Regions from separate parts of the Bradyrhizobium sp. SZCCHNRI3043 genome, predicted to be linked through region 2. Evidence: predicted binding sites of a transcription regulator. Region 2 holds the regulator's gene; each other region holds the start of a gene.
The links. The regulator LexA, encoded in region 2, represses DNA repair genes until DNA is damaged. The targets are predictions, from matches to a motif close to TGTTCNNNNTGTGTTCNG.

Region 1 (3,277 bases), on a different contig from region 2:
ATCTCGATCAATCGCCGTGGGACGCGCGCCTAGCTGTGATCGAAGATCCGTTCCGGCACGACTGTCAGTCGGTAGGCGATCTGCGTCGCGCCGTCGACCATTTCCAAGAGTTCATCGCAAGCCGGACAACGCCTCTCTCCCGCGGCGCCTTGCTGCGAGTGAAGCTCGATCCTTTGAAGGCCGGCCCTGCAGGACGGGCACGTCACGTCATCTCTTGTCATCGCCAATATGAAGCGCAACGCAAGCGATCCGTTCCTCGACATCACGACAATGACGGGGGGATGCATCCCGAGCGGAGCTATCAACGTCGAAAGCCCCGGACGTCGTCCGGGGCTTTCTTTCGGCGCGGATGGTTTCAGGGCCGGGCGCCTACGGGTGACGGAGCCTGCAAATGTTGTAGCTGGCAGGCTGCAAGGGATCGGTCGACGGCACACACCACGGCGATACACCAAAGGCGATACACCACTGACAATGTGCGGCCACATCATCGCAACGAACAAACAAATCCGGGGCTGATCAAAAATTTGCTCAGACGTACGACAACCACGATTCTATAACGCAACCCAAAGTTTATGACAATGGTTTGTGGCTTGAAGATGTCGTGAGCGCCGCGTGCTGCGTGATGCGGATCACGCCGGCTTCCATTCGGCCCACTCATTCGCCCGGTCATAGGGGGCTGCGCGAACGGCCCTCGTGGCTCCCTCTGGCATGGCACGAGACAGCGTCCTGGGGTTCGCCGTTTCATCTGTCGCTCCGTCATATGGCGGCCGTCGAGCTGTTCGCGCGCCGGCCATTGCTTCGGTCGGGACGCTGGGTGCCATTCCGATCCAGATAGCCGCGGCAGATCCGCGGACGCTTCTGTTGCGGAACGTCATGGCCGGACACAGCTTGCGCGCGGCCGAGCATTGCATGCGCATCTGCATCGAAACGGTGCGCCTGCACGCACGATGAGCCGAACAAAAGCAGAAGAGGCGAGGGAACTTCGTTCCTGTCAGGAGAACCCCGGAATGTGCGATCTACGCACGCGTGTAGGAGTTTGGTAGTTTCAAGGGAAAGACCTGACGAGCACGATCGGTCCAACGATCGCGGCGTTGAAGTCGGCGAGGTCTTCGCTGGGAATCCAGTACTCGAGATGCTCGCGGCCGCCGGCCTCACGCACCTCGTAGTTGTCGATGAAGCCTCGCAGGATCGCGAAGCGCAGCACATGGCCGCGGCCGCTCGCCGGCACGTTCCAGTCCCGTGCGATCTTCACGGCATAGTCCTCGGTCAGCACCGGGTAGAAGATCGGCTGCTCCGGAAGGCGCGGCGGAAACGCACGCATGCCCGACGCCTCGATCAAGGCAAGCTCCTTTGGGCCGACGGGGCGCCACAACGTGAGGGTCTGTTCCTTGTTGGATCCGGTCATGCTGGTCCCGAAAATTGGAAGCGGTGTGCGATGCCCGCAGAGAAGGACCAGCAGGATGATAGGGCACGGCCGGGACGATACTAACAACTTATAATTGAGTCGACGTCTGCCGCAGGCGTGGGAAGCGAGGTTGGAGCGCTCGGACAGGCTGGTCATCATCCGCGCGATCGCCGGTCGGCGGCTGCGCCGCTCGCGCACATGGCTTCCGCCTCCAGCCGGATCAGGATCCTTTCGCGGTCGCCGTCATCCAGCACCCCGTACTTCGCTTCTGGGCGCGCTGATCGGGCAGCGCTCCCTCGCTGCTGCTCGGTGGACTGCGCGCCGGCCCTCGAGTGGCAGGCGTGTCCCCCGCGGTTGTCAGGGGGGCTGAGAGCGATGATTCTTGAGAAGAACATATTGCGAACAAAGAACGGATGGAGTACATTCACCTCAAGATTGCTGGCCGACCTCGTTAACCGTTTGTCCATCTCGCGAATCCCCGCCATAAGGAGCGCCAATGTCCGCCACCGCCCTGCGTATCGTCGAAGGTTCCTCAATGGATAAGAGTAAGGCGCTCTCTGCTGCGCTGTCCCAGATCGAACGTCAGTTCGGCAAGGGTTCGGTGATGAAGCTGGGCAAGAACGACCGTTCGATGGATGTCGAGACGGTGTCGACCGGCTCGCTCGGGCTCGACATCGCGTTGGGGATCGGCGGGCTGCCAAAAGGGCGGGTGGTCGAGATCTACGGGCCGGAATCATCGGGCAAGACCACCTTGGCGTTGCACACGGTGGCCGAGGCGCAGAAGAAGGGCGGCATCTGCGCCTTCATCGATGCCGAGCACGCGCTCGATCCGGTCTATGCGCGCAAGCTGGGCGTCAACATCGACGAGCTGCTGATCTCGCAGCCGGATACGGGTGAGCAGGCGCTGGAAATCTGCGACACGCTGGTGCGTTCGGGGGCGGTCGACGTGCTGGTCGTCGACTCCGTCGCGGCGCTGGTGCCCAAGGCCGAGCTCGAGGGTGAGATGGGCGAGTCGCTGCCCGGCCTGCAGGCCCGCCTGATGAGCCAGGCGCTGCGCAAGCTGACCGCTTCCATCAACAAATCCCACACCATGGTGATCTTCATCAACCAGATCCGCATGAAGATCGGTGTGATGTATGGCTCGCCGGAAACCACCACGGGCGGCAACGCGCTGAAGTTCTATGCCTCGGTGCGCCTCGACATCCGTCGCATCGGCGCGATCAAGGAGCGCGATGAGGTGATCGGCAACACCACCCGCGTCAAGGTGGTGAAGAACAAGCTGGCGCCGCCGTTCAAGCAGGTCGAGTTCGACATCATGTATGGCGAGGGCGTGTCCAAGATGGGCGAGATCCTCGATCTCGGCGTCAAGGCCGGCATCGTCGAGAAGTCCGGCGCCTGGTTCTCCTACGATAGCCAGCGTCTCGGGCAGGGACGCGAGAATTCGAAATCGTTCCTCAAGGCCAATCCGGACATGACTGCCAAGATCGAAGCCGCGATCCGCCAGAACTCCGGCCTGATCGCCGAGCAGATCCTGGCCGGCAATGCCGAGCGCGACGCCGACGGTGAGGAGCCGGCGGAAGAGTAGGGGTACGGCGGCGGCGGGCGCCGTGGACGTTGAGTTGCCGACGTTCCAGCGCCCGTTTGCAGATGTGTGGTGCTCTGCCGAAATCTGCGGCTGCTGCATTCCCGAATGCAGCGAGTGGGCGTTTCTGAGCGCCGGATACGATCTTCAACGCGAATAACTGAAAGCGCGTGCGCGGACGAGCGGACCGGATCCGCGCGGCGGCACCGGGATTTCCGACGCCGATCCTGGGCGCCGGGAGCCGATCGCGAATATGTTGATAGCGCCTTGAGCCAATCGGGCCGTGCCGG
Region 2 (3,277 bases):
GCGCGGTCGGGCGCATCCCGGGCTTCGGCATCGGTCCGCTGATCCTGGCCAGCCTCGGCGTCATCCTGATCGGCCTGCTGCGCACACCGCTGCGCTGGTCGGGTGCCGTCGGGCTCGTGGTGGCCACCGCGTGGGCCGCCACGACGCCGCTGCCCGATGTCCTGATCGCCGGCGATGGGCGTGCGGTGGCGGTGCGCGGTCGTGACGGACGCCTGCATGTGATGCGCACCGGCAAGGACGTGTTCGCCACCAAGGAGTGGCTCGCGGCCGACGCCGATGCCCGGCTGCCGGCGGATTCATCGCTCGCCGATGGCGTCTCCTGCGACGAGGCGGGCTGCGTGGTCGCGATGGTCGACGGCCGATTCGCCGCCTTGACCCTGCGCGCCGAGGCGCTCGACGATGATTGCGCCCGTGCCGCGCTGATCGTCACCGCGCGCGCCGCGCCGTCATCCTGCGCGGCGGCCGTCATCGATCGCCAGCGCCTGCAGCAGCAGGGCGCCTTGATGCTGGTGCAGCGGGGCACCGGCTTCTCCGTCACGCCGGTGCGCGCCGGCGGCACCGACCGCCCGTGGTGGCCGGCGCCCGCCGAGGCCGGCGAGTTCGACACGACGCTGACGCCGCGTGCGCCGGTGTCGCGGCTTCAGGACGCGACGCCGCCGGAGACGGAGCAGGGCGAGCAGGATTGAGCGCCGGACAGCTCGAACGTGCTGAGATGATACAACGTGCTGAGATGATACTCGGTGTCGTCGGGTCCATCGAACAGCGAGGGACCTTCGACCAGCGTGAACGCAGCGCCCGGATATCGTTGCCAGACGGCGATGTCATCAACCGTGACCGTTAGCCATCCGAACGCAAGCATGTAGCGGCCGGGCTCGGTGATCCGGTCGGCCTTGTTCCAATCGATCTTGTTGACCGCGGCGGCAAGCTCCCCCGGCACACAATGCCGGCCGAGGGATGTCGTTCCTATTCGATGCGATGCCGGAGCGTGAGGTTCGCCCGAAAGGACCTTGCGCTTGCAGAAACCAAATCTCCCCCGGCCGAAAGCTCGCTCATGACCGAGAGAAATGCGGACGCGCAGGCGCTCAGGTGATGCTGATGCGGCGAATCGGTGTGGCCTGCGAAGCCGGAACGTCCTCCGCCATGCCCGGGCGGCGCTCGGCCGGCTGCTTGCTGACCGGCAATTGTAGCACGGTGACGCGCTGGCCCTCGCAGAGCTGGGTCACCAGCACGTGGCGGCCGTCGGCGAATTCGATCGCGTCGTGATGGCGATCGGGGATGTGCGTCTCGATGCTGTTGAACTTCGCGACGCGCTCGCGGATCGTCCGGGTCCAGAGCCAGCGGCTGTCGTAGCGGACGTCCTCGACAAATGCCAACTCGGTGCCGGGCAGCATGCAGACGGCGACGGTCGGCTCGCTCTCGAGGGCGAAGCCGCGGGTGGCGGTGCCGCGGAAGGTCATCGAGATCAACGTCTCGCCGACCTTGGCGGGACGGGACGCAACCGCATGGAGGCTGTAGTCACACATCGGATCGCTCCTCGTTGAGAGATAGCCGACCCACGCTCCCCCCGGACAGGCGCAGGCCTCTATCAGAGTGGACATCGATGGTGATGTTAGCGCGCGCTTCACGGCAATTCTGCGCTGATCTGCACCGCGTGCGCCCGCGGGCGATCACAAGCGTTTGAGCATGCCGCGCTGCACATCCTGAGGTGCATTCGCGTGTGACCAATTTCGATCGGCGGCGAAGCGCGTGCGCCCGTCGCCGATCGACCGATCGCGTCCGCGATCAGTACTTGCGATACAGCCCGACCAGCTTGCCTTGGATCTTCACCCGGTTCGGCGGCAGGATGCGGACCTCGTAGGCGGTGTTGGCCGGCTCCAGCGCGATCGATGCGCCGCGGCGGCGGAAGCGCTTCAACGTCGCTTCCTCATCGTCGATCAGCGCTACCACGATGTCGCCGGTGTCGGCGGTCTCGTTGCGCTGGATCAGCGCCATGTCGCCGTCGAGGATGCCGGCATCGACCATGGAGTCGCCGCGCACCTCGAGCGCATAGTGATCGCCGTTGCCGAGCATGTCGGCGGGCACGCTGATGGTGTGGCTGCGCGTCTGTAGCGCCTCGATCGGGGTACCGGCGGCGATGCGGCCCATCACCGGCACCGCAACGGGGCGCTCGCCATCGTCCAGCGCGGGAGTGCTGGTGCGCACCTTGCCGAGATTGCCCTCGATCACCGATGGGGTGAAGCCGCGGCGGTTGTTGGCGGCCTGTGACAGCTCGGGCAGCTTGATCACCTCGATCGCGCGGGCGCGGTTGGGCAGCCGGCGGATGAAGCCGCGCTCCTCGAGCGCCGTGATCAGGCGATGAATGCCGGACTTCGAGCGCAGATCGAGCGCATCCTTCATCTCGTCGAAGGACGGCGGCACGCCGGCTTCCTTGAGCCGCTCGTTGATGAACCGCAGAAGTTCGTACTGTTTGCGCGTCAGCATCTCGACCTGGTCCCCAGTTTGTTGTCGTCCGAGTCCAGGAGCTGCGCCTTGAGCACAAACCGGCTGAGAGCGCCTTGGAGTCGGACCATCATCGCGTCGCCCGCAACATACTAAAAACAAATCATGAACGGACACTATATGTTCGATGTGTGTTCCGCAATCCTTAAATTGTAGTGAACGGGCCGGGCTTTGCCGGGGGAAACGGCCTAGCTCGGCAGGCGCAGGATCTCGCACGGGCTGCCGGCGGCGGCCTTCGGCGCAAACGCCCGCCGGATCACCAGCGCCTGCGAGAGCGCGAGATTGCCGAGCAGCGACGAATCCTGCTGGGTCACCGGCGTTGCGATCAGGGTGCCGTCGGCGCGCTCCTCGAGCCGCGCCCGAAGATAGTCCTCGCGCGAATCGTTGGCCCCCAGCTCGCGGCCGAGCAGGGCGGTCTCGCGTGGCATGCGAGCTTCGTCGCGGCCGAGCAGCCGCCGAATCAGCGGCACCAGGAACAGGATGGCGCAGACATAGGACGACACCGGATTGCCGGGCAGTCCGATCACCCTCATGTCGCCGAGCCGTCCGTGCATCATCGGCTTGCCCGGCCGCATCGCGATCTTCCAGAACGCCATCTCGACGCCCTCGGCTTCGAGCGCCTTCTTGACCAGGTCGTGATCGCCGACCGAGGCGCCGCCGGTCGTGATCAGGATGTCGGCCTTGGCCTCGCGCGCCCGCCGGATCCCGGCGATCGTGGCCTCCATCGTATCCGCGGCGGTGCCGAGATCGATCGGTGTCGCGCCCTCGCTGCGCACCA
Region 3 (3,277 bases), on a different contig from region 2:
CAAGGACACCAACGTGATCGCGGTTGCGGCCGACGACCTCTACGTCACGATCACGATCGAGGAGAAGCAGGCGCTGATCGGCACCAGCCGGCTGATGCTGATGCTCGGCGTCAAGGATGGCCAGCTCAAGCAGTGGACCGTGACCGATCCGCAGGGCTACGACACCACGATTGCCGTCTACAATCTCGATACGACCAAGAAGCTCGATCCGGCGATGTTCAAGATCGACTTCACGGCCTATCCGAGCACGCCGCCGGGCTGACGCCGCCTCTCGCGCTCGCTCAGCGCGATTCGAGCCCGCGCACCTTCCATTGCGCTTCGGACAGTGCAAGCTTCTCGAAGCGCTTGCGCGCCTCCTCGAGGTCATCGGCCGGAAGCGCGTCGCAGCCGGGCCGGCCGCGCAGGATCATCGACGTCGTCGCCCAGCTCAACCGCGCCGCCTTGCAGGCCAGCAGCAGATCCGTGAGACGATCCTCCTCCAGCAGCGCTTCGATCGTCTCGATGGTGACGACGCAGAGCAGCGCCAGCGCTGCGATCACGGCAGGGAAATCGCCGGTGGCGCAGAAGCGGTTGACGGCGGAGTCGCCGAGCTTGCCGGTGCGGCTGAGGGCGGCAACCTCGGCCTTGACCTGCTGATAATCCCAGATCGCGCGCATTGCCGCGCCGGGCGAGCGGGTCGGCGTCGCCTGCAGGGTGGCGCGGGTCGCCGGCGGTGCGGCCTTGATGAAGCGGGCGCGGGCGCCCTCGCTCGCCGCGGCGACGAAGGCCCGCGACAGCTTGGCCGGCAGATCTGTGCGCAGCGCGAGCTTTTCGGCGAGATCCTCGTCGCGCTCGGCGATCTTGAACAGGCTGCGATAGCCATCCTCGGACAGCCGGGCGGAGAGGTTCTGTGCCAGCGCCATGCGCACCGCCGGAAAGCCGCGTGCGATCAGCTGCGTCGTGAGGCTGTCGCCAATGCCCCTGCGGCTGGCGAGCGCGACGAGATGCGCCGGGCTGCCGGTGCGGATGAACTCAGCGAGGTCGCGCTCGGTCAGCACCGCCGCCTTGGCCAGCATCGGCCCGGCGACGCGCAATTCGGGGTGAACGGCGAGCAGCCGCGCGGTGGCGTAAGGCGCACGCTCGACGCCGGCGAGCGCCATGCTCAGCTCGGCCAGCAGCTCGGTCGCGACCTGCGGCATCAGCCGAGCGAACATCTGGTCGTAGAGATCGAGCTGCTCGTCCGATGCGGGCCGCGGACCGGCCAGGAACAAGCTGGTGGTCCGGCGCAGCAAGTCGGTGGCGAGCTCGGACACCGTCCGCGCATCACCGGCGGGCGTCTTGGCGGTCGGAGCTGCCGCAGGCGCTGGAGGCATCGCACGTCCCTCGTTGGGCGCCTCTTGGCTATGACAGAGGCGCGGGTCGATCATCAATTGAGGAAGAATGCGAAGGCCGGACTAAAGGGGCGTTAAGCCCGGCGGACGGAGCTGCAACCCGCGCGGCTGTCGTTAATGGACTGCAACAGAGCGTGGCAACGACCGTGTTCCTGTATTGTTCTTGCGAACAATCCCTGCTTCCGCTAGCTTAGTCGCTGGGAGGGGCATCATGGTCCAGCGCGTTTCCACCGTCGCCTTCGAGGGGATCGAGGCCCGCGCGGTCGACGTGCAGGTCCAGGTCGCGCCCGGTCTGCCGGCGTTCGCGATCGTCGGCCTGCCGGACAAGGCGGTGTCGGAAGCGCGCGAGCGGGTGCGCTCGGCGCTGATCGCCTCGGGCCTGGCGCTCCCGGCGCGGCGGATCACCGTCAACCTGGCGCCGGCCGACGTGCCGAAGGAAGGCAGCCATTACGACCTGCCGATCGCGCTGGGGCTGATGGCCGCGATCGGCGCCATTCCGCCGGATGCGCTCGGCGGCTTCACCGTGCTGGGCGAGCTCGGCCTCGACGGCTCGATCGCGCCAGTCGCCGGCGTGCTGCCGGCGGCCATCGGCGCCAATGCGCGCGAGGAAGGATTGATCTGCCCGGCCGCCTGCGGCGCCGAGGCGGCATGGGCGAGCCCGGACTTGCAGATCATCGCGGCGAGCTCGCTGATCCAGATCGCCAACCATTTCAAGGGCACGCAGGTGCTGTCGCGGCCGCAGCCGAAGATCCAGGAGGCACCCGCAAGCCTGCTCGACCTGCGCGACATCAAGGGCCAGGAGAGCGGCAAGCGCGCGCTCGAGATCGCCGCTGCCGGCGGGCATCATCTGCTGATGATCGGCTCGCCCGGCGCCGGCAAGTCGATGCTGGCGGCGCGGCTGCCCTCGATCCTGCCGCCGCTGTCGCCGGCGGAGCTGCTGGAAGTCTCGATGATCGCCTCGGTCGCCGGCGAGATCGAGGGCGGCGCGCTGACGTCACGGCGACCGTTCCGCAGCCCGCATCATTCCGCCAGCATGGCGGCGCTGACCGGCGGCGGCCTGCGCGCCCGCCCCGGCGAGATCTCGCTGGCGCATCAGGGCGTGCTGTTCCTCGACGAGCTGCCGGAGTTCGATCCGCGCGTGCTGGATTCGCTGCGCCAGCCGCTGGAGAATGGCGAGGTCTCGATCTCCCGCGCCAACCATCGCGTCACCTACCCTGCCCGCTTCATGCTGGTCGCGGCGATGAATCCGTGCCGTTGCGGCAACGCCTTCGAGCCCGGCTATGCCTGCAAGCGCGGCCGCATCGACCGCTGCACCGCCGACTATCAGATGCGCATCTCCGGCCCGTTGATGGACCGCATCGACCTGCGCATCGAGGTGCCCGCGGTCACCGCCGCCGACCTGATCCTGCCGCCGTCCAAGGAAGGCTCGGCCGAGGTCGCGGCCCGCGTCGCGGCCGCGCGCGACCTGCAGCGCGCCCGCTACGCCAAAGCCGGCCTGCCGCACATCCGTACCAACGCCGAGGCGCCGGCCGCCGTGCTCGACGAGATCGCCAGGCTCGATGCGCCCGGCCAGAAGCTGCTGCGCGAAGCCGCCGAGACGATGCGGCTGTCCGCCCGCGGCTATCACCGCGTGCTGCGCGTGGCGCGGACGCTCGCCGATCTCGACCACGCCGAGGCGATCGGCCGGCTGCATCTGGCCGAGGCGCTGTCGTATCGCGCGCTGGCGGAGGACAATCGCCATGCGGCGTAAAGGCGCCCCGTCCCCTCAACACTCTGGTAACGACTTCTCTTTACGCTCCGACAACCATAGGGCCCGCGTTCCGTCATCAGGCCTTCCGCGTCGGTGCGTATCATGTTGCGTTTCAAGGTCCTCGTCTCGGCCGTGCCGCTGATCGCGGCCGCGGTCA

Region 1: the regulator LexA is predicted to act here: its motif matches at 1,793-1,810, upstream of recA (recombinase RecA).
Region 3: the regulator LexA is predicted to act here: its motif matches at 1,518-1,535, upstream of QX124_RS24940 (YifB family Mg chelatase-like AAA ATPase).

Annotation. Positions count from the first base shown of each region.
Region 1 is NZ_JAUHID010000013.1:20,396-23,672, forward strand. It holds gene QX124_RS22725 (hypothetical protein) at 1,046-1,339, opposite strand; gene recA (recombinase RecA) at 1,902-2,990, shown strand.
Region 2 is NZ_JAUHID010000014.1:34,478-37,754, reverse strand. It holds gene QX124_RS23560 (ComEC/Rec2 family competence protein) at 1-686, shown strand, start outside; gene QX124_RS23555 (hypothetical protein) at 641-859, opposite strand; gene QX124_RS23550 (hypothetical protein) at 1,083-1,523, opposite strand; gene lexA (transcriptional repressor LexA) at 1,783-2,481, opposite strand; gene glp (gephyrin-like molybdotransferase Glp) at 2,688-3,277, opposite strand, start outside.
Region 3 is NZ_JAUHID010000016.1:8,000-11,276, forward strand. It holds gene QX124_RS24930 (outer membrane lipoprotein carrier protein LolA) at 1-262, shown strand, start outside; gene QX124_RS24935 (DUF2336 domain-containing protein) at 282-1,352, opposite strand; gene QX124_RS24940 (YifB family Mg chelatase-like AAA ATPase) at 1,582-3,120, shown strand; gene QX124_RS24945 (hypothetical protein) at 3,223-3,277, shown strand, end outside.